3 regions of the Comamonas antarctica genome follow, and region 3 is predicted to be linked to each of the others. Evidence: riboswitches for the same ligand, from Rfam matches in the RefSeq annotation. Region 3 holds a riboswitch; each other region holds the start of a gene.
The links. Region 3 has a riboswitch for cobalamin ahead of HUK68_RS12215 (TonB-dependent receptor domain-containing protein). Riboswitches for the same ligand answer to the same signal wherever they lie in the genome.

Region 1 (10,297 bases), 1.7 Mb from region 3:
CGGCCGCGCAGATCCGCGAGCCGCGGCCTTTCCTGGCGACGGTCGCCAACCGGCTGCTCGCGCACCGCCACCGCCGGCAACTGCTGGAAACGGCCTATCTGCAAGCACTGGCCTGCCTGCCCGAGGAGCTTGTCCCATCGCCCGAGACGCGGCTCATCGCGGTCCAGAGCCTGCAGGAGATCGACCGCGTGCTCGATGGGCTGCCTGGCAAGGTGCGCGAAGCCTTCCTGTTGGCGCACCTGGCGGAGCTGAGCTATGCCCAGATCGCCACGCGGCTGGGCGTCTCGGCCAGTTCGGTCAAGCAATACCTGGCCCGGGCCCACCGCGAATGCCTGTTCGCCCTGGCTTTCTGACGCCATGGCGATGCGCAGCGACACATTGATCCTGCCCGGCGGGCGGGTGATCAGCCGGGGCACGGCCGATGCGGCCGCGGACTGGCTCACGCTGCTGATGTCCGGCGAGGCCGGCGAGGCGCAGCACAGTCAGTGGCGCCAGTGGCGCCAGGCGCATGCCGACCACGAAGCGGCCTGGCAGCACATCGAGTCCGTCACGGGCCGCATGAAGGCGCTGGCTCCCGGGCCGGCCTACACGGCGCTGTCGTCCCATGGCGCCAGCGGCGGGCCCCCGTCTGCGGCGCGCCGGCGCGCCAAACGGGCGCTGCTGTGGGGCGGACTGGCAGCCGGCACCGGGCTTGTGGCTTCACGCACCGCGCCCTGGCAAGCCAGCATGGCAGATTGCCGCAGCGCCACCGGTGAGCAGCGCAGCTTTGCATTGGCGGACGGCACCCAGCTGATGCTCAATACCGGCAGTGCCGTGAATCTGCGATTCAACGCCGCCGAGCGCCGCATCCTGCTGGTGGCGGGCGAGATCATGGTGGCGACGCGCCATGGGCCCGGCCAGGCCGCTGATCCCAGACCGCTGTGGGTCGAAACCGCCGAAGGCAGCATACGCCCGCTGGGCACGCGCTTCACCGTGCGCCAGCACTCCGGACACACCGATGTCGCGGTGCTGGAAAGCGCGGTGGAGATCTCCGCCAGGGGCGCCTTCGGCAGCCCGCGCGTGCTGCAGGCCGGCGAGCAGACGCGGTTCACGCGCGAGGCGGTCGAGCCTCCAGGGCCAGCCGATGAGCAGGCGCACGCCTGGACCCGGGGCCAGTTGCTGGCGGATGAGCAGCGCCTCGGCGACTTCCTGGCCGAGCTTGCGCGCTACCGGCCGGGCCTGCTGCGCGCCGATCCGCAGATCGCAGGCCTGCGCCTGTCGGGCGTGTTTCCCCTGGCGGACACCGACCGCATCCTGGCCACGCTGCCCAGCGTGCTGCCGGTGCGCGTGCAGTGGCGCACCCGTTACTGGGCGACGGTGTTGCCTGCGGACAAAGGCCGCTGAAGTATTTTTTGCGCATCGGCTGCCCGATGCGCATTCTCGCGGCACCTACCTCATGAGGGAGCGCAGTTTCCGCAGCCCCCATCCAGAGGAACAACATGTCGAATTTGCAATGCGTGCGCCGTGCGCATCCATCTCCCGTCGCGCTCGCCGTCCTGGCACTGGCCCTGGGCTTCACCGCCGGTGCGCCGACTTCCGCAAGGGCGCAGGGCGCTGCGCAGGCACCCGGCACCGCCGTCGCCGAGTTCCACATTCCCGCCGGGCCCCTGGCCCCGGCATTGCGCCAGCTGGCCAGCACGGCCAACATCATGCTGACCTTCACGGCAGAGCAGATCGACGACAAGCGCACGGCCGGCGTGGACGGCCGTCACCCGGTGGCTGGCGCCTTCGGCGTGTTGCTCACCGGAACCGGCCTTAGGGCGGTGCAATTGGACAACGGCGCCTTCGTGCTGCGCGCCGACAGCCGCCCCGCGGCCCCGGCCGCCACAACCCCGGCAGCCACGCTGCCCCTGGTCACGGTGACCGGCGCGACGGCTGCCAGCGCGACCACCGAAGGCACGCATTCGTACACCACCGGCAGCATGAGCACGGCGACGCGGCTCGACCTGTCCCTGCGCGATACGCCCCAGGCCGTCACCGTCATCACCCGCGAGCGCATCGAGGACCAGGGCCTGGCCAGCGTGAACGACGTGGTGCAGACCGCGCCCGGCCTCACCTTCCGGCGTTTCGGCCCGGAGCGCGCCTCCTTCTTCGCGCGCGGGATGTACGTGGACAACATCATGTATGACGGCCTGCCCGTGAGCCTGGACAGCTCCAACCTGTCGCAGGACCTGCTGGCCACCGACATGGCCATCTACGACCGCGTGGAGATCGTGCGCGGCGCCACCGGCCTGGCGCAGGGCGCGGGCAATCCGTCGGCCGCCATCAACCTGGTGCGCAAGCGCCCGACCAAGGAGCGGCAGGTGTCCGCGGGCATGAGCGCCGGCAGCTGGGACCGTTACCGCGCGGAACTCGATGTCTCCAGTCCGCTGTCGGAAGACGGCAGCCTGCGCGGCCGTGCGGTGCTTGCCACCCAGGACTACGGCAGCTACAAGCGCGGCGAAAGCAGCAGCGGCCAGACGTTCTACGGGATCGTGGAGAAGGATCTGGCGCCTGCCACCACGCTCACGCTGAGTGCGCTGCACCAGGAGAGCCGGCTGCACGGCAACGGCTTCACCGGGCTGCCCGTGGCCCGCGACGGCAGCGACCTGGGACTGCCCCGGTCCACGTCCTACGCCTATGACTGGGAGTATTGGAACAAGACCACCGACTCCGCCTTCGTCGGGCTGGACCACCGGCTGGACAACGGCTGGCGCATGCACCTCTCGGCCTATTACGCGCAGGCCGACGTCGACATGGAGGGCCACTACCTCAACTACGGCTACGCCACCGGCAACTACAGCCAGCTGGGCGCGCGCAATGCCCACCAGGAAAAGCAAAGCAGCGTCAACCTGTATGCCAATGGCCCGTTCGAGCTGCTGGGCCGCAAGCACGAGCTGGTGCTGGGCGCGAGCTACCGCAACGTCGATTTCGACGGCAACAGCCGCCAGGGCCTGGTGCTGAGCAGCAAGCTCAACCTGTACGACTTCAATCCCGCCGCCGTGGCGGACCCCAGCATCCCGCTGCGCGACTGGGTGGACGCGAAGATCACCCAGCAAAGCCTGTACGCCACGACGCGGCTGAATGTGGCCGACCGGCTCAAGCTGATCCTCGGCGGGCGGCTGGACTGGTACGACTACAACGACACCGTCAACACCTACCCGAACTTCAACGCCAACACGCCGTCCGTGAGCGCGCACAACCGCTACAGCGTCAACAACCACCTGACGAAGTACGCCGGACTGGTCTACGACCTGAACGACCAGCACGCCGTCTACGCCAGCTATACCGATATCTTCAAGCCGCAGAACTACCGCGATGCGAACGACCGGCTGCTCGATCCGGTGGAGGGGCACAACTGGGAAGTCGGTCTCAAGGGCGAGTACTTCGACGGCACGCTCAATGCCTCGGCCGCCGTGTTCCGCATGGACCAGAAGAACCGTGCCTTCCGCAGCACCGACCAGACCCAGTGCGCGAACTATCCCACCGTGACCTGCTATACCGCCGCCGGCGAGGTGCGCAGCCAAGGCGTGGAGTTCGAGCTGCAGGGCGCCATCACACCGAACTGGCAGGTGGGCGCGGGCTACACGGTGGCCATCGCGCGCTTCCGCCAGGATGCGACCGCCAGCAATGTGGGCGCGCTGTTCGACACCGACACGCCGCGCCACCTGTTCAAGCTGTCGACCATGTACCGCCTGTCCGGCGACTGGCAGCGCTGGCGCATCGGCGGCTCGGTGTACCGCCAGGACTTCATCTACAACCAGGGCACCGGCAGCGGCGTTCCCTTCGACATCACGCAGGGCGCCTACGCCCTGGCCGACCTGGTGCTGGGCTGGCAGGCCACGCCGCAGCTCGACGTGCGCCTCAACGTCAACAACCTGTTCGACAGGAAGTACTACAACGCCTTGTCCGGCACCGTGGGCTTTCCCAGCAACGTCTATGGCGAGCCGCGCAATGTGATGCTGTCGGCGCGCTACCGGTTCTGAGGCGCGGCGGCATGCGTGGCGCACTGGTCGTGCTGCACCGCTGGTGCGGCCTGTTCATCGCTGGATTCCTGATCGTTGCCGGCTTGACCGGCGCGGTGATCGCCTGGAACCACGAGCTTGACGAATGGGCCAATCCCCGGCTCTTCAAGGCCGACTCCGGTGCGGCGCAGGGCGCGCTGGCGCCCTTGGAACTGGCGCGCCGCGCCGAGGCGGCCGATCCGCGGCTGCGGGTCAGTTTCGTGCCGCTGGCGCTGGAGACAGGCCATACGGCGATGCTGGGCGTTGCCGCGCGCATCGACCCGGCCACCGGCGCGCCCTACGCGCTCGGCTTCAACCAGCTGGCAATCGACCCGGCCACCGGCGAGGTGCAGGGGCGCCGGCAGTGGGGAGATATCTCCCTTTCGCGCGAAAACCTGCTGCCCTTTCTCTACAAGCTGCACTACACCATGCACATTCCCAAGGGCTGGGGCATCGACTTCGGCGTGTGGCTGATGGGCGTGGTCTCGGCGGTGTGGATCGTCGACTGCTTTGTGGCGCTGTGGATTGCGTTTCCCAGCGCGCGCAGCTGGCGCAAGTCGCTGAGCTTCAGGCTGCGCCAGGGCGGCGCCAAGCTCAATTTCGACATCCACCGTTCGGGCGGCGCGTGGGTATGGGGCCTGCTGCTGATGCTGGCCGTGACCTCGGTGTCGCTGAACCTGGCAACCCAGGTGATGCGGCCCCTGGTGTCGGCGCTTTCGCCGCTTGCTCCCTCGCCATTCCAGTTGCGCGAGGGCAGCCGCGCGCGGGAGCTGGCCGATCCGCGGCTGGACCGAAGCCAGGCCATTGCGCTGGCCGAGGCCGAGGGCCGGCGCCGCGGCTGGAGCGCTCCGGCTGGGTCCATTTTCTATGCACAGCGCTTCGGCATCTACGGCGTGGCGTTCTTCACGCCGCAAAACGACCGGGATGACGACGGCATCGGCAACGAGGTCCTTTACCTCGACGGCGACACCGGTGCCGTGGTCGGCGACAAGGTGCCGGGCCAGGGCTCCATGGGCGATGTCTTCATGCAGCTCCAGCTGCCGCTGCACTCGGGCCGGATACTGGGCACGCCGGGGCGGGTACTGATGTCGTTCATGGGCGTCTTCGTCGCCGCTTTGAGTGTGACCGGGCTGGTGATCTGGGTGCGCAAGCGCCGCGCCCGCAGGGTGCGCCAGTTGCGCTTGCAGGCGTAGCCTGCAGGGCGCCTCGCGCCGCAGGCATGGCGCGCTGGCGCCATGGCGTAAAATCCGCCCCGATCACAGGTGTTCCCTGGCGCTTCGCGCCTGGAATGAAACGGGAAGCAGGTGCGTGGCTCCGCCACCAGTCCTGCACTGCACCCGCAACGGTAATCAGAGAGTCCGGATGCAAGCCCTTCCACACGGAAGCGGCGGCCACTGCGCAAGCGGGAAGGCGTATCCGGGCTTCGCCCCTGGAATGGCGAGCTCTGCGAGTCCGGAGACCGGCCTGGTGTGAACAAGGCGCAGCGGGAGTGCAGCGGCCTGGTGGATGGCTGCGCCCGCAGCCGCCCGGCCTGTCCCACCCCTCTGCACGACGCATTCATCCGGCCCGGGAATCGGCCGGACTGACCATGGATTGGCATGCAGCAAGCAACGCGCTATCTGTCCGCGAGGGCAGGGGAAAGCCGCACCCGCGGCGGGCTGCCGCATGGCTTGGCGCAGCCATCGCGGGCACGCTCCCATGGCTGATCCGATCCAGGTGCAGGGCTGGTGCCCGACCGCATGGCAGCCGATGCGCGCGCAGGACGGCTGGATATTGCGCGTGCGCCCGCATTGCGCGGCGATCAGCGCGGCGCAGTGGCGCGTGCTGGCGCAGCTGGCGCTGGCGCATGCCCATCCCGCAATCGAACTGACGCGGCTGGGCAATGTGCAGCTGCGCGGCGTGGACGAGGCGCAGGTGCATGCCTTGCGCCGGCATCTGATCGAGGCCGCACTGGTGCCGGCCGATGCCGATGCGGATCTCGCGCCTGCGGTGCATTGCACGCCGCTGTACCAGGCGGGCGATGCGACCCACGCCTTGGCGCGGCAGTTGTCCGCAGCGGTCCTCGCCTGCCTGAACCCGCAGGCGCTGGCGCGCCAGCGCCTGGCGGCGCTGCCCAGCAAGTTCGGCCTGCTGGTCGATGACCCGGCGCGGCGCATGCGCGCCATCGGTGCGGACCTGCAGCTGTGGGTGGCCGACGGTGGCTATGGACTGGCGCTGGCCGATGCGGCGCATTGGCATGGTTTTGCGTCTGCCGATGCGGCCGTGGACGCCGCGATGGGGATCGCGCTCTGGTTTGCGCGTGAACGGGCGGGCTTGGCGCCCGCGCCCACGCGCCTGCGCGGCCTGCCCGCGCATCGCGCGCCGCCATTGCCGCCCGCGCAGCCATGGTCCATCCGCCCGGCCGAGCCGCTTGGCCCCGGCCCGCTGCCAGGCCATGGCACGCTGATCGGCGCGCCGCTGGGCCGCATCGATGCCGCGGCTTTGCTGGCACTGGCAACGCAGTTGTCGCCGGCTGCCGAGATCCGCGTCACGCCCTGGCGCTCGCTGCTGCTTGAAGGCGAAGCGCCGCCCGCGCTCGACGCCGTGCACTGGATCATCGAACCCGCCGACGCGCGCCTGCGGGTGTCCGCCTGCACCGGCGCGCCGCGCTGCGCCCAGGGCCATGTGCCGGCGCAGACGCTGGCGCTGGCGCTGGCCGGCGCAGTGCCGCCGCACCGGCATCTGCATGTGAGCGGCTGCGCCAAGTGCTGTGCGCTGTCGGCCGATGCCGCCGCGGTGGTGGTGGCAAGCCGCGGCGCCACGGGCCAGCCGCTGCTGCATATCTGCCGCGCCGATGCCCCCGGCACCCCGATTCACTCCCTGGCTGCAACCGAGGCGCCAGCACAGATAACAAGACGGCTACATGACCTATACCTATGAAAAGCACGGGGACGAGATCTACCGGCAATCCTTCAGCATCATCCGCCGCGAGGCCGATCTGGCGCGTTTCACGCCGCTCGAGGAGCGCGTTGCCTGCCGCATGATCCATGCCGCGGGCATGGTGGAGCTCGCCGCGCACATCCATTTCTCGCCCGACTTCGCCCAGGCCGCCGAAGCCGCGCTGCAGCGCGGCGCGCCCATCCTGTGCGATGCGCGCATGGTCAGCGAAGGCATCACGCGCAAGCGCCTGCCGGCCGACAACGCCATCGTCTGCACCCTGAACGACGCGCGGGTACCGGCACTCGCAGCGGAAATGGGCAACACGCGCAGCGCCGCGGCGCTGGAGCTGTGGCGCGCGCATCTCGATGGCGCGGTAGTGGCCATCGGCAACGCGCCCACGGCCTTGTTCCATCTGCTGAACATGCTCGAGGATCCGGCCTGCCCGCGCCCCGCGGCCATCATCGGCTGCCCGGTAGGTTTCGTCGGCGCGGCCGAGTCCAAGGACGCGCTGCGTGCCTGGGGGAGGATTCCGTTTGCCATCGTGCAGGGCCGGCTGGGCGGCTCGGCCATCACCGTGGCCGCGGTCAACGCGCTGGCCACGCCGGTCGAATGAAGGGCCGCCAATGAACCGCGGGAAGATCATCTGCGTCGGGCTGGGCCCGGGCGATCCGGAACTGATGAGCGTGAAGGCCGACCGCCTGCTGCGCAGCGCGCGCCATGTGGCGTATTTCCGCAAGCGCGGCCACCCGGGCAAGGCGCGCTCGCTGGTCAATGGCATGCTGCATGCCGAGGTGACCGAGTACCCGATGGAGTACCCGCTCACGACCGAGATTGCGCACGACGACCCGCGCTACATCGCGCAGCTGTCGGATTTCTATCTCGACTGGCAGGCGCGCCTGACCGAGCTCACGCGCAGCGAGGACGTGATCGTGCTGTGCGAGGGCGATCCGTTTCTCTACGGCTCGTTCATGCACCTCTACGTGCGCCTGCGCCAGGCGGGCCAGGTGCCGGTCGAGGTGCTGGCCGGCATTCCCGGCATGGTCGGCTGCTGGCATGCGACGGGCATTCCCATCACCTGGGGCGACGATGTGCTGAGCGTGCTGCCCGCGACGCTGCCCGATGCGCCGCTGCGCGAGCACATGGCGCGCTCCGATGCGCTGGTCATCATGAAGGTGGGCCGGCACCTGGGCCGCATCCGCGCGCTGCTGGCGCAGCAGGGCAAGCTCGACCAGGGCTGGCTGGTGATCAACGGCACCATGGCCGACCAGCAGGTCATGCCCTTGCGCGACGCGCCCGAGCGCTGCCCGTATTTTTCCATCGTGATCGTGCACGGCCAGGGCCGCCGCCCGGCCAATGACATGTGAGGGGCAGCGCATGAACGCCTCCACTCCACTGCCGGGCCGCCTGTCGGTGGTCGGCCTGGGCCCGGGCAGCGATGCGCTCGTGACCGACCAGGTGCGCGCCACGATTGCCGCGGCCAGCGATGCGTTTGGCTATTTCCCGTACATCGAGCGGCTGCAGGGCCTGGGCCATCTGCAGCTGCATGCCAGCGACAACCGCGAGGAACTGGCGCGCGCGCGCCAGGCGCTGGAGCTGGCCGCGCAGGGGCGCCAGGTGCTGATGCTGTCGTCGGGCGACCCGGGCGTGTTCGCGATGGCCAGCGCGGTGTTCGAGGCGCTCGACGGGGCCACGCCCGAGCAGGCGCAGCGCTGGGCCGCGGTGGACGTCGAGGTGCAGCCCGGCATCACCGCCATGCTCGCCGCGGCCGCGCGCCTGGGCGCGCCGCTGGGCCATGACTTCTGCTGCATCAACCTGTCCGACAATCTCAAGCCCGCGGCCGTGATCGAGCGCCGCATCCGGCTGGCGGCGCAGGCGGATTTCGCCATGGCGTTCTACAACCCGTGTTCGACATCGCGGCCCGAAGGCTTCGCGCGCGCGCTGCGGGTCTTGAGGGAGGAATGCGAGCCCGCGCGATTGATCTGCCTGGCGCGCAATGTGAGCCGCCCCGACGAGACGCTGCGGGTCGTGGCGCTGGCCGAGGCCACGGCGGACATGGCCGACATGCGCACCCTGGTCATTGTCGGCAACCGGCTCACGCGCCAGGTGGGCCGGCATGTCTACACGCCGCGCAGCTATCCCCATGCATGAGCCCTCAATGCTGGCTGGCGAGCCACTCCACGGCCTGCTGCGGCGTTTCGCAGCGCCGGCGCGGGGGCAGCTGCGGACGGTCCACCATGAGCACCGGAATGCCCAGTTCGCGCGCGGCCTCGATCTTGGCGTAGGTGTCCGCACCGCCGGCGTTCTTGCTCACGATGCAGTCGATGGCGTGGCGCTGCAGCAGCGTGCGTTCATCGGCCAGCGCAAACGGGCCGCGCGCAATCAGCAGCTCGCAGCGCGTCGCCGGCAGCGGCAGGGGCTCACCGGTCTGATCGATGACGCGCAGCACGAAGTGGTGCCGGGCAGCCTGCGGCGCAAATGCCGCGAGCTGCTTGCGGCCGATGGCCAGGAACACACGCTGCCAGTTTGGGGTCAGCGCCTCGGCGGCTGCGGCCATGTCGGCCACATGCCGCCATTGGTCGCCGGGCCGGGCCTGCCAGGCCGGGCGCTCCATGGCCAGCAGGGGGATGTCCAGCGCGGCGCAGGCACTGATCGCGTTGCGGCTCATCTGCGCGGCAAAGGGATGGGTGGCGTCGATCACCTGGGTGACGCGCTGCTCGCGCAGGTATTGCATCAGGCCCGCGACGCCGCCAAAGCCGCCGACGCGCGTGGGCAGCGGCGAGACGCGCCGCGTCTGCGTCACGCCCGCGTACGAGTAGGTCGCTGGCACGGCTGCGGCGTGCAGCGCGCTGGCGAGAACATGGGCATCGAGCGTGCCGCCTAAAAGGAGAACCTGGGTCATGGCCAATCCGTGGCTTTCAATCATTGGCATCCATCCGTCGGGCCTGGACGCGCTGAGCGCGGCGGCCAGGCGCGATCTGCAGGAGGCCGGCGTGGTGTTCGGCAGCCCGCGCCACCTCGAACTCGCGCAGGTCGGCGCGCGCGGCCAATTGTGGCCCGTGCCGTTCAGCGTCGCGCCGGTGCTGGCGCTGCGCCATCAGGCGCGTGTCGCGGTGCTGGTGTCGGGCGATCCGTTTCATTTTGGCGCGGGCTCCTCGCTGGCGCGGCATCTGCAGGCCGGCGAATGGCGCAACCATCCGCAGCCGTCGACATTCTCGTGGATTGCGGGCACGCTGGGCTGGCCGCAGGAGCAAATCCATTGCCTCGGGCTGCATGCGCGCAGCTTCCACACGCTGACGCCGCTGCTGGCCGACGGCCAGCGCTTCATCTGCCTGCTGCGCGATGGCGCCGCGGCGCAG
Region 2 (10,297 bases), on a different replicon from region 3:
CACGCGCGCCGTGGCGTCGAACGCAAACAGATAGTCGACCGTGGCCGCGACCTCGGCCGCGCCCTTGTAGCCATGGCGCTTGATGCCGTCGATCCATTTGGGATTGGTCACGCGCGCGCGCACCACGCGGCTGATCTCCTCCTGCAGCGTGCGCATGCGCGGCGCCTGCGGGTTGCTGTGGTCGCCGAAATACAGCGCGGGCTGCTGGCCGCTGTAATGGCGCACGGCCGCGGCCATGCCGCCCTGGAACTGGTAGTAGTCGTCGGAGTCAAGCAGGTCGTGCTCGCGGTTGTCCTGGTTTTGCACCACCAGTTGCATGGCGCCGAGGCGGCGCACGAAAGTCTCGGGTAGTGGCGTGCCATGGTCGTTCTGGCCGTAGGCATACGCGCCCCAGTTGCGAAACGCCGTGGCCAGGTCCTCGTCGGTTTCCCAGTTCCTGCCGTCCATCAGCCCTTGCAGGCCCGCGCCATAGCTGCCGGGCTTGGCGCCAAACACGCGCAGGCCGGCCTGGTGGCGCGCGGCCTTGGCGTCGAGGCCTTGTGCGCGCAGCTGTTGCGCTTCGAGCAGCACGCGCGCGCGGATTGGGTTGGTGTCCGCGTCTTCGTCCTCGAGATCGGCCACCTTCTGCACCGCCGCATCGAACAGGCGGATCACATTGGTGAACGCATCGCGGAAGAAGCCCGACACGCGCAGTGTCACATCGACGCGCGGGCGGCCCAGCACCGCCATCGGCAGCACTTCGAAATCCACCACGCGCCAGCTGCCGTCGGCCCATTTCGGGCGCACGCCCAGCAGCGCAAAGGCCTGCGCGATGTCGTCGCCGCCGGTGCGCATGGTGGCCGTGCCCCAGACCGACAGGCCCAGCGTGCGCGGGTAGTCGCCATGCTCCTGCGTGTATTTCTCGATCAGCAGCTGCGCCGACTGCAGTCCCAGCGTCCAGCTGGTGGGCGTGGGCACGGCGCGCGTGTCGATGGAAAAGAAGTTGCGCCCGGTGGGCAGCACATCGGGCCGGCCGCGCGTGGGCGCGCCGCTCGGGCCCGCGGGCACGAAGCGGCCCTCGAGGCCGCGGCTCAGCTGCAGGATCTCCTGTTCGCCGCAGGCCGTGAGGCGCGGGCGCAGATCGCGCTGCACGCGTTCGAGCACCTGCAGCGTCTGGGCCATGGCGGCGTGGCGGGCGCGCAGATCTTCGAGCGGCCGCTCCAGCCAGTCGAGCGCCAGCAGCTCCAGCCGCTCGCGCGTGTCGCCGGCGTGGCGCCAGGGCTGGGCATCGATCTGCGCCAGCAGTTCGGGCCGCGGTCCGGTCCAGGGCGCTTCCCAGGCGGCATCGAGCGGATTGAAATCGGCGCCGAGTTGCAGATCGGCGGCCAGCGCGCCAATCAGGCTGGCGTTCGCGCCCTGGCCGTTGCCCACGGGATGGCGCGCCAGCGCCAGCAGCGTGTCGCGCTCGAGCCGGCCCGCGGGCGACTGGCCGAAGATGTGCAGGCCGTCGCGGATCTGGCTTTCCTTGAGCTCGCACAGATAGGCATCGGTCTTGTTGAGCAGCAACTGCTCTTCTTCGGCGCCGCGCGGCGCGGCCACGCCCAGGTCCTGGTGCAGGTCGTGGGCGAGGATATGCTCGAGGATCTGCCGGCGCAGCAATCCGGCGCGCCGCTGGTCCATGGTGATCGCGTCGTAGTACTCGTCGACCATGCGTTCGAGGTCGCGCGTCGGCCCATAGCTCTCGGCGCGCGTGAGCGGCGGCATCAGGTGGTCGACGATCACCGCCTGCGCGCGGCGCTTGGCCTGCGTGCCTTCGCCCGGGTCGTTGACGATAAAGGGATAGAGATGCGGCATCGGCCCGAACACCAGGTCGGGCCAGCAGGTGTTGGCCAGCGCCACGCTCTTGCCCGGCAGCCATTCGAGATTGCCATGCTTGCCCACATGCACCATCGCATCGGCATCCCAGGCCGAGCGCAGCCAGTGGTAGAACGCGAGGTAGTAGTGCGGCGGCACGAGGTCGGGGTCGTGGTAGCTGGCCGCAGGGTCGAGCTGATAGCCGCGCGCGGGCTGGATGCCCACAAACACCTGGCCGCAGCGCAGCCCGGCAATCATGAAGCGGCCTGCGCGCAGCATCGGGTCGGCCTCGGGCGCGCCCCAGCGTTCCAGCACCGCCTGCCGATTGGCTGCGGGCAGGCTCGCAAAGAACGCCTGGTAGCTTTCCAGCGCCAGGCTTTGCTGCGCGGGGCGCACCGCCCACGAATCGGGGTCGTTGGTGATGCCCTGCTGCAGCTGCCGCATCAGCGCATCGCCATCGGCGGGCAGCGTGTCGACGCAGTAGCCCTGGGCCTGCAGCGCCTGCAGGATATGCACCACCGAGGCCGGCGTGTCGAGCCCGACGCCATTGCCCAGCCGGCCTTCCTTGGTCGGGTAGTTGGCCAGGATCAGCGCCAGGCGCTTGTCGGCATTGTCCTTGCGGCGCAGCCGGCACCAGCGCTGGGCCAGGTCCACGACGAAGCCCAGGCGTTCGGCATGCGGCTGGTACTGCACCACATCCGATTGCGTGAGTTCGCTGCGGTGCGAGCGGCCCTTGAAGCTGATGGCGCGCGTGATGATGCGGCCGTCGACTTCGGGCATGGCCACATGCATGGCGATGTCGCGCGGCTGCAGGCCATGCGCGTCTTCGAGCCAGCTTTGCTCGTTGGCGCCCGACATGATGACCTGCAGCACCGGAATGTCGCCGGCCAGCGCATGGTCGCCCGGTGTTTCCAGCGAGGATTGCGAAAACGACGTGGTGTTGAGAATCAGTGCCACCTGCTGCTGGTCGCACAGCTGGTGCAGCATCGCCATGCAGGCCGCGTCCTTGAGCGACAGCAGGGCCAGCGGCAGCGGGTTCATGCCGCGTGCCAGCAGTTGCTCGCCGAGCGCGCGAAACACCTGCGTGTTGCCCGACTGCAGATGCGCGCGGTAGAACACGATCAGCACCACGGGCGCGCCGTCGATCCACTGCAAGGCGCCGGGCTGCTGCCAGGCGTCAACGGACGCGGCGTCGTGTTCCGGATGGTAGACCGCGACCGCCGGCAGGGGCTGGGGTGGCAAGGCCGGCCGGGCACCGCCGAGGAATTGGTGCCACAGGTAGCGGAACAGCTCGCGCGCATTGGCCGCGCCGCCTTCGCGCAGATAGCGCCAGAGGCTGCGGCACTGCTCCATCGAGGCGGTGCTTTTTTGCAGCAGGTTCAGGTCTTCGGTGGTGTCGCCCGAGAACATCACCAGCTCGATGCCCTTGCTGCGGCAGATCTCGCGGATGCGTTCGGTGCCGTAGGGCCAGTAGCTTTCGCCGCCCAGGTGATCGATGACGATCACGCGCGCGTGCTGCAGCACCTCGTCGACATACAGATCGACCGAGGCCGGCTGGCGCAGGTGCATCAGATTGGCCAGGCGCACTGTCGGCCACTGCTCGCCGTCCGGGCCGCCGCGCAGCTGGCCATAGACCTCGGCCAGCAGCGCCAGCGTGGTGTCGGCCGCGCTCAGGAACACCAGCTGCGCCGGGGTCTGGCCCAGGCTGGAGACAAAGGCTTCGTCGTCGACAAAGCCACCGGGCTGGACGGCAAGCAGATGCATCAGCGCGCTCCCAGCGTGGCGAGTTCGGCGCGGATCGCGGTGTCGTCGAGGTCGTGGCCGATCAGCACCAGATGCGTCTGCGGCGCCTCGCCCGCGGCCCAGCGGCGGTCGAAATAGCTGTCGAAGCGCGTGCCCACGCCATGCACCACCAGGCGCATGGGCTTGCCCGGCACGGCGACAAAGCCCTTGATGCGGTAGACCTGGTGCGCGGCCACGATGCGCTCGAGCGTGGCCAGCAAGGCCTCGCGCTCGACTTCGGGCAGCTTGACGACAATCGAGTCGAAATCGTCGTGGTCGTGGTCGTCGTCATGGCTGTGGTGGCTCTGGCGCTGCTCAATGCTTTCTTCCGACGCGCTGGACAGGCCCAGCACCACGCCCAGATCGATCTTGCCCTGGTTGGCGGCGACGATCTTCACCTGCGCCGGCACTTCCTCGCGCACGATGGCTTCGACCCTGGCGCGGTCTTCGCTGCTGGCCAGATCGAGCTTGGTCAGCACCACCAGGTCGGCCGACAGCAGCTGGTCCTCGAACAGCTCGTGCAGCGGCGATTCGTGGTCGAGGTTCGGGTCCTGGCGGCGCTGGGCATCGACCGCGGCCGGATTGGCCGCGAACTGACCTGCGGCGGTGGCGGGCGTGTCGACCACGGTGATCACCGCATCGACGGTGCAGGCGTTCTTGATCTCGGGCCAGTTGAAGGCCTGCACCAGCGGCTTGGGCAGCGCCAGGCCGCTGGTCTCGATCAGGATATGGTCGATGTCGTCGCGCCGCGCGATCAGCTCGCGCATCACCGGGTAGAACTCTTCCTGCACGGTGCAGCACATGCAGCCGTTGGCGAGTTCATAAAGCTGTCCCTGCTGCTCGACGCCGTTCTCGTCGCAGCCGATGCCGCAGCTGCGCAGGATGTCGCCATCGATGCCCAGCTCGCCGAATTCGTTGACGATGACGGCAATGCGGCGCCCGCCCGCGTTCTCGAGGATATGGCGCAGCAGCGTGGTCTTGCCGCTGCCCAGGAAGCCGGTGACGATGGTCGCGGGGATTTTTGGCAGGTGCTTCATTGAGTGCTCCGGGAAGAGGCCATGCCGGCGACGCGAAAGGCAGGCAATGCCCGGCGCGGTCCAGCACAAAGGGTACAAAAGCTGCGCGGGAGACGGGCGACGACGCGCGCGGCAGCGCGCAGGCGCGGCCGCGGAACGTTCGCCGCCACACCCCGTGGCAGACAACGGCATTCGTACAGGTCGGTATTCTGGCTTGCCTTCGTCCAGCGCACACCGCCTTCCCGGGCCGCGGCCCAGTGGCGTCGAGATGTGTCTGTCAGGCTTACAGCAGCGGGGGCTGCGCCGGAATGCTCCCGCGCGGGAGGTCACCGGTCTTCCCGTTTCACCCCGGCCGCGACTGCGGCCCGGGACTCCTGTACGGGTGCGGCGATTATAGGAGCCGGTCGGCGATCTCCCCGGCGCAGGGCATTACAGCGCGCATTGCATATGGATGGTCTGCCATTGCGGATCGGCATCGCGGCAGAGGACCTCGAAGCCATGGCGCTGCCAGAAAGCCTCGGCGCCGGGCAGGAAGGGGTGGGTATGCAGATACAGCACCTCGATGCCCTGCGCGCGCGCCTGTTCCTTGAGCGCCGCGAACAGCGCATCGGCAATGCCGCGCCGCCGGCACGCGGGCCGCACATACAGCCGCACCACCTCCACGACGCGCCGGCCGGCAAAGTCCAGCTGCGCAAAGCGATGGTCATAGGCGCGCCAGGCAATGGTGCCGACAATGCCCAGGGCGGGCTCATGGGCGGCCAGCATCAGGCCGTGGCCCTGGGTGTAGGTGGATTCGAAGTCCCGCAGATCCGGCGCCATCGCGCAGGTGTCGAGGCGGCCGGCAAACATCTCGGCGCGGGCCTGCTGGAGGAAATCAAGGACGGGGGCGCAGGCATGAACGGTGTCGATGGGCATGGAAGAAACTCTAGGGCATCTCTATTTTGTCGGGTTCACCCCCTTCGACCGGCTCGGGGCAAACGGGTTCAGCTACATTAACCCCCACCTCCGGTTCCGCAAGGACATGCCGCCGTCAAAAAGCCGCATGAGGGAATCCAGAGCGCCCCGTCTGCAAGACCCGGGCGCCCATGCAATGGAACTGCCCCCGCAACTGTAGGCAACGAGCGGGCGCGCCACATGCCACTGAACGCAGGTTCGGGAAGGCGGCGCGCCAGCGGCGACTTGCCAGTCAGGAGACCTGCCGAGGAAGGAAATGATCATTGCCGGCGGGGTGTCCGGGAAGCGACCAATGGCTTGGACTCCGCCGTGCCGCATGCCGCGGCAGGCGCCATCGTGCATTGCTGGCTTTCGGAAAACTCCTGCCTTTTCTGGAAAGACCGACCCGATGCCGATGCCACGCCTTGCCTTGTCCCTGCTGCTGGCCGCCGCGCCCCTCGCGGCCAATGCCACCGACTACCCGCTGCGCCTGCACAACTGCGGCTACACGCTCACGTTCGACAAGGCGCCCGCATCGGCGGTGACCATCGGCCAGGCCGGCACCGAGATGCTTTATGCGCTGGGGCTGGGCGACAAGCTGGCGGGCACCGCGCTGTGGTTCAACGCCGTGCAGCCGCAGTTCAAGGCCATCAACGACAAGGTGCCGCGCCTGGCCGACAACGACCCGAGCTTCGAGGCCGTGATCGGCAAGCGCCCGGCGCTGGTGGTGTCGCAGTTCGAGTGGATGGTCGGCAAGGAGGGCGTGGTCGGCACGCGCGAGCAGTTCCATGACCTGCGCATTGCCAGCTATGCGATGCCGTCGGACTGCGAAGGCAAGAACAATCTCAGCGGCGCCGACGGCACGCGCACCGCGGCCTATGACGTCAATGCGCTCTACAAGAGCGTGCAGCAGCTGGCGCAGATCTTCGATGTCGAGCCGCGTGGCAAGGCCCTGGTCGATGAACTCAAGCAGCGCCAGGCCAGGGCCGTGGCGCAGTTGCAGGGCTCGAAGCTCAAGGACCTGACGGCCGCGCTGTGGTTTTCGAGCGCCGATCTGGCCATCGATCCGTACATGGCCGGGCAAAAGGGCGTGGCCGGCTACATGCTGCAGACGCTGGGCCTGCGCAATATCGTGGGCTCGGCCGAGGAGTGGCCCACGGTGGGCTGGGAAACCATTGCCAGGGCCAACCCGTCGATCCTGATCATCGCGCGCATGGACCGCCGCCGCTTTCCCGCCGACGACTACCGCAAGAAGCTCGAGTTCCTGAAGCAGGACCCGGTCACGCGGCATATGGACGCGGTGAAGAACGAGCGCATCGTGATCGTCGACGCCGATGCGCTGCAGGGCTCGATCCGCATGGTCGATGGCATGGAGCAGATCGCGCAGGCGGCGCTGAAGCTGCAGGCGCGGGCGCGTTGAGCAGCATCCGGTGGCCTGGCGCCGCCTCTTTCCCATGCATCCGATCGTGCGCATTCTTTTGCTGACCGGCGCCGCGCTGGCGCTGCTGGCCCTGGCCGTGCTGCTTGGCGTGGCGATTGGCGAAACCTCGATTGCCCCCGGCGTGGTCTGGCAGGTGCTGGCCAACCAGCTCGCGGGCGCCGGGTATCCGGTCGATCCCATCGACCAGGGCATTGTCTGGAACTACCGCCTCGCGCGCGCGCTGGTGGCCGCCAGCTGCGGCGCGGGCCTGGCGATCTCGGGCGTGATCCTGCAATCGCTGCTGCGCAATGCGCTGGCCGAACCCTATCTGCTGGGCATCTCCGCCGGCGCCTCGACGGGCGCGGTACTGGTGTCCGTGGCCGGGCTGGGCGCGGGCGCGATCTCCATGACCACCGGCGCCTTCTTTGGCGCCGTGTGCGCGTTCGCGCTGGTGGCGCTGCTCGCGCATGCGGCCGGCAGCGGCGGCCTGCGCAATGGCGCGCAGATCGTGCTGGCCGGCATCGCGGGCTCGCAGCTGTTCAATGCATTGACCTCGCTGATCATCACCAAGTCGGGCAGCGCCGAACAGGCGCGCGGCATCATGTTCTGGCTGCTGGGCAACCTGAGCGGCGTGCGCTGGAGCGATACGCTGCTCACGGCGGCGGTGGCCGTGGCGGGCCTGGCGGTCTGCCTGTGGCATGCGCGCGCGCTCGATGCGTTCACCTTCGGCAGCGAATCCGCGGCCGCGCTGGGCGTGCCGGTGCGGCGCGTGCAGCTGGTGCTGCTGCTGGCCGCGGCGCTGATCACGGCGGTGATGGTGTCCATCGTCGGCGCGATCGGTTTTGTCGGGCTGGTGATTCCGCATGCCGCGCGCTTTCTGGTCGGCGTGCGCCACCGCCGGCTGATTCCGGCCAGCGCCTTGATCGGTGCGATCTTCCTGATTGCCGCCGATGTGATCTCGCGCACCTTGCTTCCAGGCCAGGTGCTGCCGATCGGCGTCATCACCGCGCTGGTGGGCGCGCCGGTGTTTGCCGCCATCCTGCTCAAGGGCCGCGGAGGCCGCACATGAGCGCGCCCGCGGCATTGCAGGCGCGCGGCCTGGGCTGGGCCACGCGCGGCGCGCGCATCGTCGAAGGCGTGGATCTCGAAGTGCGGCCCGGCGAGATGCTGGGGCTGATCGGGCCCAATGGCTCGGGCAAGTCCACGCTGCTGCGGCTGCTGGCGGGCATCCTCGCGCCCAGCGCAGGCGAAGTGCTGCTCGATGGCCAGCCCATGTGTGCACTGCCACGGCGTGCGCTTGCGCGCCGGCTGGCGTTTGTCGCGCAGCTGGCCGATACGCAGGATGCCATCGAGGTCCGGGATGCGGTGGAGCTGGGCCGCACGCCCTGGCTGTCGGCGCTGCAGCCCTTGTCGGCCGCGGACCGCGCGGCCGTCGATGCCGCGCTGGCCGCGGTGGGCCTGCAGCACAAGCGGCGCAGCGCCTGGAACACGCTGTCGGGCGGCGAACGCCAGCGCGTGCACATCGCGCGCGCGCTGGCCCAGCAGCCCGGCGTGCTGCTGCTTGACGAGCCGACCAACCACCTCGACATTCACCAGCAGCTGTCGCTGATGCAGCTGGTGCGCAGCCTGCCCGTCACCAAGCTGGTGGCACTGCACGATTTGAACCAGGCGCTGGCCTGCGACCGGCTGGCCGTGCTCAGCGCCGGGCAGATCGTGGCCCGGGGCACGCCGCAGCAAATCCTCACGCCGGCGCTGCTGCGCGACGTTTTCCAGGTGCAGGCGACTGCATTGATCGATCCCGCCGACGGCACCCCGGTGCTACGTTTCAAACCCCTTGATTGCCTTTCGCATGAACCACAAGATGCTTGCCGGCCTGTGCCTGGCGCTGACCGTCGCCCCGCTGGCCTGGGCCGAAAACTTTGAAGTGAGGATGCTCAACCGCGGCAGCCAGGGCGCCATGGTCTACGAGCCCGAGTTCATCCAGCTCGAGCCCGGGGACCGGATCAAGTTCCTGGCCAGCAGCAGCGGCCACGACGCTGTGTCGATCGACGGCATGCTGCCCGCGGGGGCGCAGCCCTTCAAGGGCCGGATCAATGAAGAGATCGAAGTGGCGTTCACCGAGCCGGGCCTCTACGGCATCAAATGCCTGCCGCACTACGCAATGGGCATGGTGATGCTGGTGCAGGTCGGCGCTGCGCCGCTGTCCACGCTGAAGATCCCCGCCGACGCGCCCGAGCGCGCGCAAAAGCGCTTTCAGGACATTGCCGCGCGCGCCGCGCGCTGAACACCATGGCACTGAAGCGATATTCCCTGGGCGCGGGCAGCGCCGCGTTGCTGTGCCTTTGCGGTCCGGTGCTGGCGGGCGCACAGGATACGGCCACCGGTCTCATCGAAGGCGCGCAGCTGCAGATGCAAAACCGCCTGGTCTACGAGCAGCTCGACTACCGCCACGGCAGCAGTTTTCGCGCCACCAATGGCGCGCGCGGCAAGACCCGGGCACGCGAGTCGGGCTACGGGCTGATGCTGAACTTGCAGTCGGGCTATACGCAGGGCGCGGTGGGGCTGGGCATCGACGCGCATGTGCATGGCGCCATCAACATCGATACCCAGCCGGACAGCGCGCGCGCGACACCGCGTTATGTCGCCAAGAACGGGCAGGACATCCCGCGCAGCTTTGGCCGCGCGGGCGCGGCGCTCAAGCTGCGCGTGTCGTCCACCGAACTGCGGCTCGGCGAAATGCGCACGCGCAACCCGATCTTCAATTCCTCCGACACGCGGCTGCTGCCCGAAACCAATCGCGGCTGGCTGCTGAGCAGCAGCGATATTCCCTCGCTGGCACTGCAGGCGGGGCGCTTCACGGCCTGGGCCGACCGCAACAGCCGCAAGAATGGCGGCAAGCTGCTGGCCAATTATTCGGGCGCGAATGGCGACGCCTTCAGCTTCTTCGGCGGCACCTGGACCACGCCGGTCAAGCACTGGAGCCTGAGCAGCTATGCCGGCCAATATGAGGATTACTGGAACACCTGGTATCTGGGCAGCGCCTACCAGCTTGAGCTGGCGCACAAGCAGGCGCTGGCGTTGAGCTTCAATCTCTACCGCAACCGCGATACCGGCCAGGCGCGCGCCGGCGTGGTGGACAACACCACGTTCAGCCTGATGGGCAGCTACGCCACCGGGATACACCGCTTTGGCCTGGGCTATCAGAAGGTCCATGGCGACACGCCGTTCGACTATGTCAACCGTGGCTCGATCTGGCTCGAAAACGCGATGCAGCTGTCGGACTTCAACGGCCCAGGCGAGGCGTCGTGGCAGC
Region 3 (10,297 bases):
CGTTGATGCCCTGCGGCCTGCTGTATTCGGCGCTGCTCGTGGCCGCGCTCAGCGGCGGGGCGCTGGCGGGTGCGTTGTCCATGGCGGCATTTGCGCTGGGCAGCGGGCTTTGGCTGCTGGCCGCCCCCTGGCTCTGGGGCCGTCTGCGCGGCCGGCTCAATGGCTTGCGCGCGCATTGGGGCAGCCGCGCCGCAGGGCTGCTGCTGTTTGGCGTGGCCGCCTGGGCGCTGTGGATGGACCTGGTCTACAAGCCTTCGCTTTGGTGCCGCTAGGCCGGGCATCGCAATGCCGGGCAGCGTAATGCCGGGCAGCGCAATGCCGGGCAGCGCGGTGCTGCATCAGGCCCCATCAGTGGCCCCGCTGACGCCTGTCTCGCGGGTTCCTTCAACTGGCGCATGATCGCCTGGCCCGGTGCAAAAAAGCTGCACACTATCGCAAAGCCACGCCCACCCCTCAAGAACTGGCGATAATCGTCGAAACAAACGGGCAGTTGTGCAACCTTTTGTACAGTACGCTTTCAGTGTGAACTCATCTGTCCTGATCAATCCGCAAGCCTTGCGCGTAGGCATGTACATCCAGCTGGAAGTCGGCTGGATGCGCCATCCTTTTCCCGTCAACAGCTTTCGCATTGCCTCCGATAGCCAGCTCCAGACCGTCCAGGCGCTCGGGCTGGATGCCATCCGTTATTTTCCCGACCGCAGCGACATCGTTGCTTCCGAAGCTGCGGATGCCGGCATTGCCGATGCTGTCTCCGATGCGCATGCGACCATCGATGCGCGTGTGGAGGCGCAGCAACTCCCGGCTCCCGCTTCGGATGCAGCCGCGCCAGAGCCCGAGGCAGCGCCGGCGCGCAGCGCGCAGCGCTGGCAGTGCTGCGATGCACGCTATCGCGCTGCCGCGCAGGACTACTTGCAGCTCCAGGCCAATGCCGCCACCGAACCGGCGCAGGCCATGGCCCGCGCCGGCGCCATGGTGCAGAGCTACCTGCAGGATGTGCTGCCCACGGGCGACCTGGTGATCCGGCTGCTGTCCGAAACCTCGGGCAACCGCCAGGCCGAGCATCCGATCAACGTCACCGTGCTGAGCCTGCTGCTGGGCAAGGCGCTGGGCATGGGTGCCGCCCAGTTGCAGGAGCTGGGCATGGCAGCGCTCTTGCACGACATAGGCAAGGACTCGGCGCCCGGGGCGCCTTTGCCGACGCGTGCGCAATACGAGCGCCATGTGGGCGATTCGGTGGCTCTGGCGATGGGCATGGGGGCATCCAGCGAGGTGCTGACGGCCATTGCCCAGCACCACGAATTTGCCGACGGCAGCGGCTTTCCGCTGCACCTGATCGACGAGGACCTGAGCCCGGCGGGCAAGGTGCTGTGCCTGGTCAACGCCTATGACCGCCAGTGCAATCCCGAGCATGCGCAGACCGGCCAGACCCCGCACGAGGCCTTGTCCGCGCTGTACTCCCAGCAACGCGAGCGCTTCGACGCCGTGATGCTGCGCGCCTTCATCCGCATGATGGGCGTCTATCCGCCCGGCTCGGTGGTGCAGCTCGCCGATGGGCGTTACGCGATGGTGGTATCGGTCAACAGCTCGCGTCCGCTCAAGCCCGAGGTGCTGGTGTACGACGCCAGCGTGCCGGCAGCGCTGGCGCAGCCGCTGGATCTCGAGAAGTGCGCCGGGATCAGCATCCGGCGCAGCCTGCGCCTCGACCAGTTGCCGCGCGAGGTGCTGAGCTATCTCTCGCCGCGCCAGCGTATCTGCTATTTCTTCGAACGTGCGGTGGAGCCCGGCAATGCGCAGGCGGGCGCAGCATGAGCCATCCGTTCGAAGCTTTCTGGCACCAGACTCTCGATGCGCTGCTCGAAGCCGTGTGGTTGATCGACGAAGACACGCTGTGCATCCGCTTTGCCAACCGCGCGGCCGCGAAGCTCTCGGGCTACGACCGCCAAGCCATGCATGGCATGCCGGTGCAGGCGCTGGCCGCGACGCCGCAGGACCTGTGCCTCTGGGAGGATGCGAGCCAGTGGCAGACGGGCTCGCAGACACTGACCCAGGTGCAGTGCCGCGATGGCCTGCTGCGTCCGGTCGAACAGCGCCTGGAGCGCATTGCCGGCCCCTCGGGCAGCGATTCTGGCTGGCTGCTGCTGACGATGCTGGACCGCAGCGAGCAGGCGCATACCGAGCATGAACTCGAAGGCCTGCTGTCCGACCTGCGCGCCACGCTGGATTCGACGGCCGACGGCATGCTGGTCTGCAGCCAGGACGGCAGCATCCGCGCCTTCAACCACCGCCTGGCGGCGATCTGGGACCTGCCCCGGCACATGCTGGTGGAGCGCAACGATGCCTCCATCCTCGACTACATGGCCGCCAAGGTGCTGGACCGCGAGGGCTATGCGCTGCGCCTCGAGGAACTGCGGCGCCAGCCGCTGATCGACAGCACCGACGTGCTGGCGCTCGAAGGCGGGAAGATCATCGAGCGCCGCTCCGTGCCCCAGCTCAAGCGCGGCGCGCCCGTGGGCCGGATCCACACCTACCGCGACATCACGCGCGAAGTCGAGGTCCAGGCCGGATTGCAGCTGGCAGCGCGCGTGTTCGACTGCAGCCTTGACGCGATCTTCATTGCCGATGCCGGGCACCGGCTGGTGCGTGCCAATCCCGCGTGCCTGCGGCTGATGGGCGACCACGAGGTCGCCGGACGCAGCGTGCGCGAGATGTTCGGCTGCAGCGCACCGGCCAACTGGTACGGCGCCGCGGCCCAGGAGTGGAGCAGCGGCGGCTTCTGGCAGGGCAATCTCTGGCTGGAGCAGGGCGCGCAGCAGCGCTGCGCGGTGCGCCTGTCCTGGGTGGCGCTGCGCGATGCGCAGGACGTGGTGTTCCAGACCATCGGCTTCATGCGCGACCTGACGCAGCAGCAGCAGGCCCAACAGCGCATCGAGGAGCTGGCCTTCAGCGATGCGCTCACCGGGCTGCCCAACCGCCTGAGCCTGGCCGCTCATGTGGCCCAGGCCATCGAGCGGGCCGCGGACACGCGCGAAGTGTTTGCCATCCTGTTCATCGATCTCGACCACTTCAAGATCATCAACGACTCGCTGGGCCACCAGTTCGGCGACCGCGTGCTGAAGCTGGTCGCGGAGCGCCTGCTGTCCTGCCTGCGCTCGGACGATATGCTCAGCCGGCTGGGGGGCGATGAGTTCGTGCTCTATCTGCAGGGCTGCGACGAGGCCCTGGCCGCGAGCGTCGCGCAGCGCATCCTGCGCGAGATGCTGCGCCCCTTCCTGCTGGACGGAATCGGATTCTCGGTGCAGTGCAGCATCGGCGTGGCCCAGTATCCAGGCCATGGCCACACGCTCGATGAACTGATCATGCAGGCCGATACCGCGATGTACCGCGTCAAGGAACGCGGCCGCGGGCACTACAGCTTCTACCAGCCGCAGATGAACTCGGGGCTGCTGTCGCGCATGAAGCTCGAGCATGCGATGCGCCAGGCGCTCGAGCACGGGCGCATGGCGGTTTTCTTCCAGCCGCAGGTGCATATCGGCAGCAACCGGATCGTGGGCGCCGAGGCGCTGCTGCGCTGGACCGATCCCGATTTCGGCGTGGTGTCGCCCGGGGTCTTCATTCCCATGGCCGAGGAGTCGGGCTACATCGTCACGCTGGGCGCCTGGGTGCTCGAGCAGTCGATCCGCGAGGCTGCGCGCTGGAGCGAAAAGGGACTGCCGCTGAAGGTGTCGGTCAATGTGTCCGCACTGGAGTTCCGCCAGCCCGACTTCGTCGAGCGGCTTCGGTCGCTGCTGGCGCACCATGGCCTGCCCTCCCATCTGCTGGAACTGGAATTGACCGAAAGCATCCTGCTGCAGGACGCGCAGGAGATGGCGGCGCGCGTGCGCTCGATTGCCGATCTGGGCGTGGGCCTGGTCATCGATGATTTCGGCACCGGCTACTCCAGCCTCGGCTATCTCAAGAAGCTGCCGATCGCCAAGATCAAGATCGACCAGTCCTTCGTGCGCGGCCTGCCGCATGACGCAGGCGACCGCGCCATCGTCAGTGCGATCATCAGCCTGGGCAAGGCCCTGGGCACCGAGGTCGTTGCCGAAGGCGTGGAGACGGGGGAGCAGCGCGACTGCCTGCGGGCGCTGCATTGCCATTTCTTCCAGGGTTTCCTGTGTTCTCCCGGGTTGCCGCCCGATGCCTTTGGTGCGCGCATGAGCGAGCTGGGCGTCTTGGTGGAGGACGACTGGCGCGCCGCGCTGCACGGCGGCGCCGAGGTGGACCTGCAAGGCGGCAGCGCTGAGCGGCAATAACGGCTGCTGCGGACGGCCTGCAGAGTCGTCACGCCAAGCGGGTGGCGAGGGCCCGGGCAACTGGGCTTGCCCACCACCGGCAACTGATTTGCGGCGCGGGTAATGCCCTGTATCGATGCCGCTTCTGCAAGCGGCCAGGCTCCACAATCGCTCGATATCAATCAATTCCAGCTATTGTCTGTATTTTTCGGTTGATTTCATTTAAATCGGCTGTAGGCAAAAGCCGACTGCGTCAAAACTTCCTTTCCCACAATGCGCCGTTGAAACCCGTCATACATTAACTACACATTTCGCTTTCGAGTGAATGTGTTTTGAAACAGCGGGCTGGGTGACCGGCTCGCTAATATAAAAAGGATTTTGTATGAACGAAGATCGAGTTGCAGGAAACTGGAAACAATTCAAGGGCAAGATCCGTGAGCAATGGGGCAAGCTCACCGATGACGATCTTGATGTCGTTGCCGGCAAGCGAGACCAGTTCATCGGCCGCATCCAGGAGCGCCAGGGTCTGGTCAAGGAAGAGGCGGAGAACCAGTTGAAGGACTGGCAAGCCCGCAATCCCGATTTCCGTTTCGACGATTAAACGGCCTGACAATACCAATTCATTAACTCGCGGTTTCAAACGGCAAAACCAAAAATAATCCATTTTCGCCGTGATCCGCTGGAAACGAAAATAAGGAGATAATCATGAAATTCAAGCATAAAATTACCGCTGTCTTCGCTGTCGCCTGCATGTCCTCGGTGTTTGCGGTGACTCCCGCAGAGCACAAGGCCGCCAAGGACCAGATCAGCGCCGATTACAAGGCGGCCAAAGCCCAGTGCAACACCTTGAAGGACAATGCCAAGGATGTGTGCGAGAAGGAAGCCAAGGGCCGCGAAAAGGTCGCCGAAGCCGAACTCGAGTACCGCCGCGATGCCAGCGAGCGCCATCGCCACAATGTCGCCAAGGCCAAGGCCGATGCCGACTACGACGTCGCCAAGGAAAAGTGTGACGACCTGAAGGGCAACCCCAAGGACGTCTGCGTCAAGGACGCCAAGGCCGCCCATGTGAAGGCTCTCGAAGCCGCCAAGGTCTCCGAGGCGCGCAACGAAAGCAACGTCTCTGGCACCAAGCGCGCCGCCGATGTCTCCGAAGCCCGCAAGGACGCCAACGAGAACGTGCGCGAAGCCGAGTACAAGGCAGCCCGCGAGCGCTGCGATGCCCTGAGCGGCGACGTCAAGGACAAGTGCGTGGCCGATGCCAAGCGTATCCACGGCCAGTGAGTGGATGAGCAGGCCCGGGCCGCTCGCGGCCCAGGGCTGACAGCCTGATTTCAGGCGCAAAAGCCGCAGTTTCCTTCGCCGGGAACTGCGGCTTTTTGTCGCGCCTGACTTGCATCGCAGGCAAAAAAAAGTCCGCAACAAGCGGACTTTTCAAAACAACGGATTTCCAGAAGCAGGCTTTGAAAGCAGCGGCTCTCCAGAAAAGAACTCCGCGGAGCAACGGCCCTGCGGGCCGTCATTCATGTTGGTGTCTGCAAATTCCACCAGACCGGCATCCTGAACCGGGGTTCAGGTGGGCAAGGGCAGCTTGACGTTGGGTTCATCTGACGCGAGACGATCACGCTCACCAAGCGATGTACCAAGCCCGGGCTCAATGAGCATTGGTTCAAGGAAATATAAAGCCCAGCAGATTTGCAGACGTCTTCATTGTAATCTGGATGGTCCGACCCCACTGCTGGAGGCGCAAATTTTTACAGCAGTTGCGCGTCGGCTTCAAGCGCCTGATCGAGGCGCTCGAGCAGGGCCACGATGCGTTGCGCATCGGCCTGCTGCTGGATCATTGCCGCCTGGGCCCAGGCTTCGTCTTCCGCGCTGGTTTCAGGCACGGGTTCAGGTTCGGCAGCCGCGGGCGCGGGTCTGCGCTCCAGCGTCACGATGTCGAAGGCCATGTTGAGCGCAGCCAGCACGGCCACGCGTTCGCGCGAGCGCACCTTGCCGGCGTCGCGGATGCGGCCCATGGTGTCGTTGACACGGTCCACCGCTTCAAGCAGCCGCTCCTCGTGGCCCTCGGGGCAGCTCAGCAGGTAGTTCTGGTGCAGGATCTGGACATCGAGCTGCTTCATGCGCCGGCCCCTTCGTTGCTGGGCAGGCGCTCGATCAACGCATCGACGCGGGCCCGCGCCGCGCTCAGCCGCGAACGCAGCGAATCGCGCTCCTGGGTCAAGGCTGCAACCTGCTCGGCAAGCAGGGCGTTGGTGCGCTGGAGCTCCTCGTGGCGCAACAAAAGTCGCTCCACGCGGTCGGAGATAAGGTCGAGGGGTGACGGGGCAGACATAGACGGACCGATTGTAGAACCTGTAGCCCTGGATGAACGTAAGAAACAGTAGCACAGGGAGTGGTTCCATGCGCGTTTTCTCCGTTGTCCTACAAGCATCCCATCCCAGTGTGCCCAGTACGAGCCCGGGTGTGCGAAACCCCGTGCGGCAGGGCGCGGCTACAATGGCCGCCGTTGGTGCTCATGTGCCTGGTTCGCAGGCACGCAGTTCAACGGGAAGCAGGGAGGAATGCGCGCCCGCGTTCCGTGCCTGCGCTGCCCCCGCAACGGTCAGCGGATGAGTGTTTCCAATGCTCGCCTCTTCTTCACTGCCACTGGCCTTGCGCTGGGAAGGCCTGCAAGAGTGTGCTCCGCCCAGCCCGGATACCGGCCAACGAGGTGTGGCCCGCCGTCGCCTGCGACGCGGACCGCTTTAAACCCATTTGCCGACGGGGAGGTCGGCGCCGGGTGGCTTCATGTTGATTTTCATGCTTCACGCTTTTTCCGGCACGGCAGCGCCTCTGGCTGCGTGCAGCTGCGCCCTGGCGCTTGCCATCGCCTGTTCGGGCACGCAGGCCTGGGGTGAGGTTCCGGCCATGACCGAAACCGTGGTCACGGCCGCACGCGCGCCGCAGTCCGCCGAGCAACTGCTGGCCGACCTGTCGGTGATCGACCGCGCGACCATCGAGGCCAGTGGCGCCACCGGGGTCGCCGATCTGCTGGTGCGCGTGCCAGGCATACAGATGGTGCGCAATGGCGGCATCGGCAACACCACCAGCCTGATGCTGCGCGGCGCCGACACGGCCTATACCGCGGTTTATATCGACGGCGTGCGCTTTTCCTCGCAAAGCGGCAGCGGCGGCCCGAGCTGGGAAAGCATTCCGCTGGCCATGATCGATCGCATCGAAGTGCTGCGCGGACCCGCGGCCGCGATCTACGGCTCCGATGCGATGGGCGGCGTGGTGCAGATCTTCACGCGCCGTGGCGAGCAGGCACCGACAGGGTCCTTGTCGCTGGGTCTGGGCTCGAACGGCACGCGGCGCGCTCAAGCCGGCATCAGCGGCGTGCATCAGGCCTGGGACTATGCGCTGGATATCGCCAGCGAGCGCAGCGACGGATTCGACGTGCGCCCCAGCCGCAACCCTGACCGCGACGGCTATGACAGCCTGTCGGGCGCGGCCCGCCTGGGCTGGCGCATCGATGCGCGCCACCGGCTGAGTGCTTCGCTGCTGGCCAGCGACATGGATGCGGCCTACGACAACAGTCCGCGGCTTGGCGTGGATGACCGCGCAAAGCACCGCATGCATGCTGCGGGCCTGGACTGGAGCGCGCAGTGGAGCGAGCGCTGGAGCAGCCAGCTGGCGCTGAACACGTCGGAAGACCGGTATGAAACCACGCCCACGCCCTATCTGACCACCACGCAGCTGCGCGGCTTGTCGTGGCAGAACCAGTGGCGCCTGGGCGCCCAGAGCCTCTCGGCCACGCTGGAGCGGCGCGAAGACGCGCTGCAGAATGCGCCCATCGACCGCAAGCGCGCGCAGAACGCGCTCGCACTCGGCTACCAGTGGCATGCGGGCGCGCAGCACCTCCAGGCCCAGCTGCGGCATGACGATGACAGCGAGTTCGGCGGCAAGAACACCGGCAGCCTGAGCTATGGCTACGATCTCACGCCGCGGTGGCGTGCGACGGCGACGGCGGCAACGGCGTTTCGCGCGCCGACGCTCTTCCAGCGTTTCAGCAGTTACGGCAGCGCCGCGCTGACCCCGGAAAACGGCCGCAACCTGGAACTGGGCCTGCGTTACCAGGCCGGGCGCGACGCGTTTTCCGCCACCGCGTATCGCAACCGCATCAGCGACCAGGTATCGTTCCAGACCGGTGCGCGCGGCTGTGCGAGTTCGCAAGGCTGCTATGTCAGTGTCGCCCAGGCCGAATACCAGGGCGTGACGCTGGCCGGTTCCACCCATGCCGCCGGCACACGCTGGCATGCGTCGCTGGACTTCAACGCGGCGCGCGATGGCGCCACCGGCCTGTACCTGGCGCGCCGCCCGCGCCAGTTCGGCACGCTGGGCGCAAGCCGCAGCATTGCCGGCTGGCAGTGGGCTGCCGATGTGCAGTGGAGCGCGCGCCGTTACGACGATGCCGCCAACACCCGCGTGCTGGGCGGGTATGCGCTGTGGAATCTTTCGGCCACGCGGCAGCTGGCGCGCGACTGGAAGCTGCTGGCGCGCCTGGACAATGCATTCGACAAGTATTACGAAACCGCTGCCACCTACGCCACCGAAGGCCGGCGCTTCTTCATGAGCCTGCAATGGACTTCCACGCCTTGAATTCCATACGCTGCCCGGCGCTGCTGATCACCGCACCGGCCTCGGGCCAGGGCAAGACCACGCTCACGGCCGCGCTGGCGCGGCTGCACGCGCGCGCCGGCCGGCGCGTGCAGGTGTTCAAATGCGGGCCCGACTATCTCGACCCGCATTGGCATCAGCTGGCCAGCGGCGCGCCGGTGCATTCGCTGGACCTGTGGATGACGGGCGAAGCGGACGTGCGTGCGCGGCTGCATGCGGCGGCGTTGCGCGCCGACCTGATATTGATCGAGGGCGTGATGGGCCTGTTCGACGGCCAGCCAAGCGCCGCCGACCTGGCGCGGCTGCTGGATATTCCCGTGCTCGCGGTGATCGACGCCTCGGGCATGTCGGCCACGCTGGGCGCGGTGGCTTTCGGCCTGCAGCACTTCCAGCCTGGATTGCGCTGGGCCGGCGTGCTGGCCAACCGTGTGGCCAGCGCGCGCCATGCGCAGCTGCTGCAGGGCGGAGTACACGCCGACAGCCGCTGGCTGGGCGCGGTGCAGCGCATCGCCGCCGATGCGGGCACGGCCGCGCTGCTGCCGCAACGCCATCTGGGGCTGGTCGCGGCGCAGGAACTCGGTGACGGCCTGCAGCGGCTCGACGCGGCCGCCGATGCGCTGGCGCAGACGCCGCTGGGCCAGCGCAGCTGGGAGGACTGGCAGGAATGGAGCGTGTCATTTGCACCGCCCGCCCCAGCGTCGGCAGCGGCTGATGCGCCCGAAGCAATGGGGCCGTGGCTTGCGGGCCGCACCATTGCCGTGGCGCGCGACGCGGCCTTCAGTTTCATCTATCCCGCCAACCTCGACTGCCTGCAGGCCATGGGCGCGCAGCTGCGCTTTTTCTCGCCGCTCGCCGGCGAGCGGCTGCCCGACTGCGATGCGCTGTGGCTGCCTGGCGGTTATCCCGAACTGCACGCCGCGCGGCTGGCGGCGCAGACCGGCTTGCGGTCCGACCTGCTGGCCCACTGGCAGGCGGGCAAGGCGATCTGGGCCGAATGCGGCGGCATGCTGGCGCTGTGCGAAGGCATTGCCGCGAGCGACGGCCAGTACACGCCCCTGTGGGGCCTGATGCCCGGCAAGGCGCAGATGCAAAAGCGCCTCGCCGGCCTGGGCATGCAGCAGCTGCCCACGCCCTGGGGCACGCTGCGCGGCCATAGCTTCCACTACGCCCGGCTCGACAGCTCCGCGCCCGTGGCCGGGCGCAGCGCGCGTCCCAATGCCGATGCGGCCGATGCTGGCGGTGAATGGCTGTACCGGCATGGCAGCCTGCACGCGAGTTTTTTCCATGCCTGGTTTGCGTCGCATCCGCGCGCCATTGCCGCGCTGCTGGGCGCGCACGAAGCATCGCAGGAGGGCGCATGAGCG

Region 1: another riboswitch for cobalamin. It lies ahead of HUK68_RS04400 (ferredoxin-like domain-containing protein); the one in region 3 lies ahead of HUK68_RS12215 (TonB-dependent receptor domain-containing protein).
Region 2: another riboswitch for cobalamin. It lies ahead of HUK68_RS19770 (ABC transporter substrate-binding protein); the one in region 3 lies ahead of HUK68_RS12215 (TonB-dependent receptor domain-containing protein).

The regions. Positions count from the first base shown of each region.
Region 1 is NZ_CP054840.1:939,341-949,637, forward strand. It holds gene HUK68_RS04380 (sigma-70 family RNA polymerase sigma factor) at 1-353, shown strand, start outside; gene HUK68_RS04385 (FecR domain-containing protein) at 358-1,383, shown strand; gene HUK68_RS04390 (TonB-dependent siderophore receptor) at 1,479-4,004, shown strand; gene HUK68_RS04395 (PepSY-associated TM helix domain-containing protein) at 4,016-5,215, shown strand; cobalamin riboswitch at 5,264-5,504, shown strand; gene HUK68_RS04400 (ferredoxin-like domain-containing protein) at 5,721-6,941, shown strand; gene HUK68_RS04405 (precorrin-8X methylmutase) at 6,925-7,554, shown strand; gene cobI (precorrin-2 C(20)-methyltransferase) at 7,565-8,305, shown strand; gene cobJ (precorrin-3B C(17)-methyltransferase) at 8,316-9,089, shown strand; gene HUK68_RS04420 (cobalt-precorrin-6A reductase) at 9,094-9,840, opposite strand; gene cbiE (precorrin-6y C5,15-methyltransferase (decarboxylating) subunit CbiE) at 9,839-10,297, shown strand, end outside.
Region 2 is NZ_CP054841.1:65,228-75,524, reverse strand. It holds gene cobN (cobaltochelatase subunit CobN) at 1-3,597, opposite strand, end outside; gene cobW (cobalamin biosynthesis protein CobW) at 3,597-4,652, opposite strand; cobalamin riboswitch at 4,814-5,024, opposite strand; gene HUK68_RS19775 (GNAT family N-acetyltransferase) at 5,061-5,546, opposite strand; cobalamin riboswitch at 5,621-5,848, shown strand; gene HUK68_RS19770 (ABC transporter substrate-binding protein) at 5,974-6,984, shown strand; gene HUK68_RS19765 (FecCD family ABC transporter permease) at 7,019-8,053, shown strand; partial or broken gene HUK68_RS19760 (ABC transporter ATP-binding protein) at 8,128-8,907, shown strand; gene HUK68_RS19755 (pseudoazurin) at 8,834-9,268, shown strand; gene HUK68_RS19750 (OprD family outer membrane porin) at 9,274-10,297, shown strand, end outside.
Region 3 is NZ_CP054840.1:2,635,725-2,646,021, reverse strand. It holds gene HUK68_RS12250 (sulfite exporter TauE/SafE family protein) at 1-272, shown strand, start outside; gene HUK68_RS12245 (cyclic di-GMP phosphodiesterase) at 523-1,809, shown strand; gene HUK68_RS12240 (sensor domain-containing protein) at 1,806-4,295, shown strand; gene HUK68_RS12235 (CsbD family protein) at 4,657-4,875, shown strand; gene HUK68_RS12230 (hypothetical protein) at 4,980-5,555, shown strand; gene HUK68_RS12225 (cell division protein ZapA) at 6,026-6,397, opposite strand; gene HUK68_RS12220 (DUF904 domain-containing protein) at 6,394-6,609, opposite strand; cobalamin riboswitch at 6,768-6,998, shown strand; gene HUK68_RS12215 (TonB-dependent receptor domain-containing protein) at 7,185-8,915, shown strand; gene HUK68_RS12210 (cobyrinic acid a,c-diamide synthase CobB) at 8,897-10,294, shown strand; gene HUK68_RS12205 (bifunctional adenosylcobinamide kinase/adenosylcobinamide-phosphate guanylyltransferase) at 10,291-10,297, shown strand, end outside.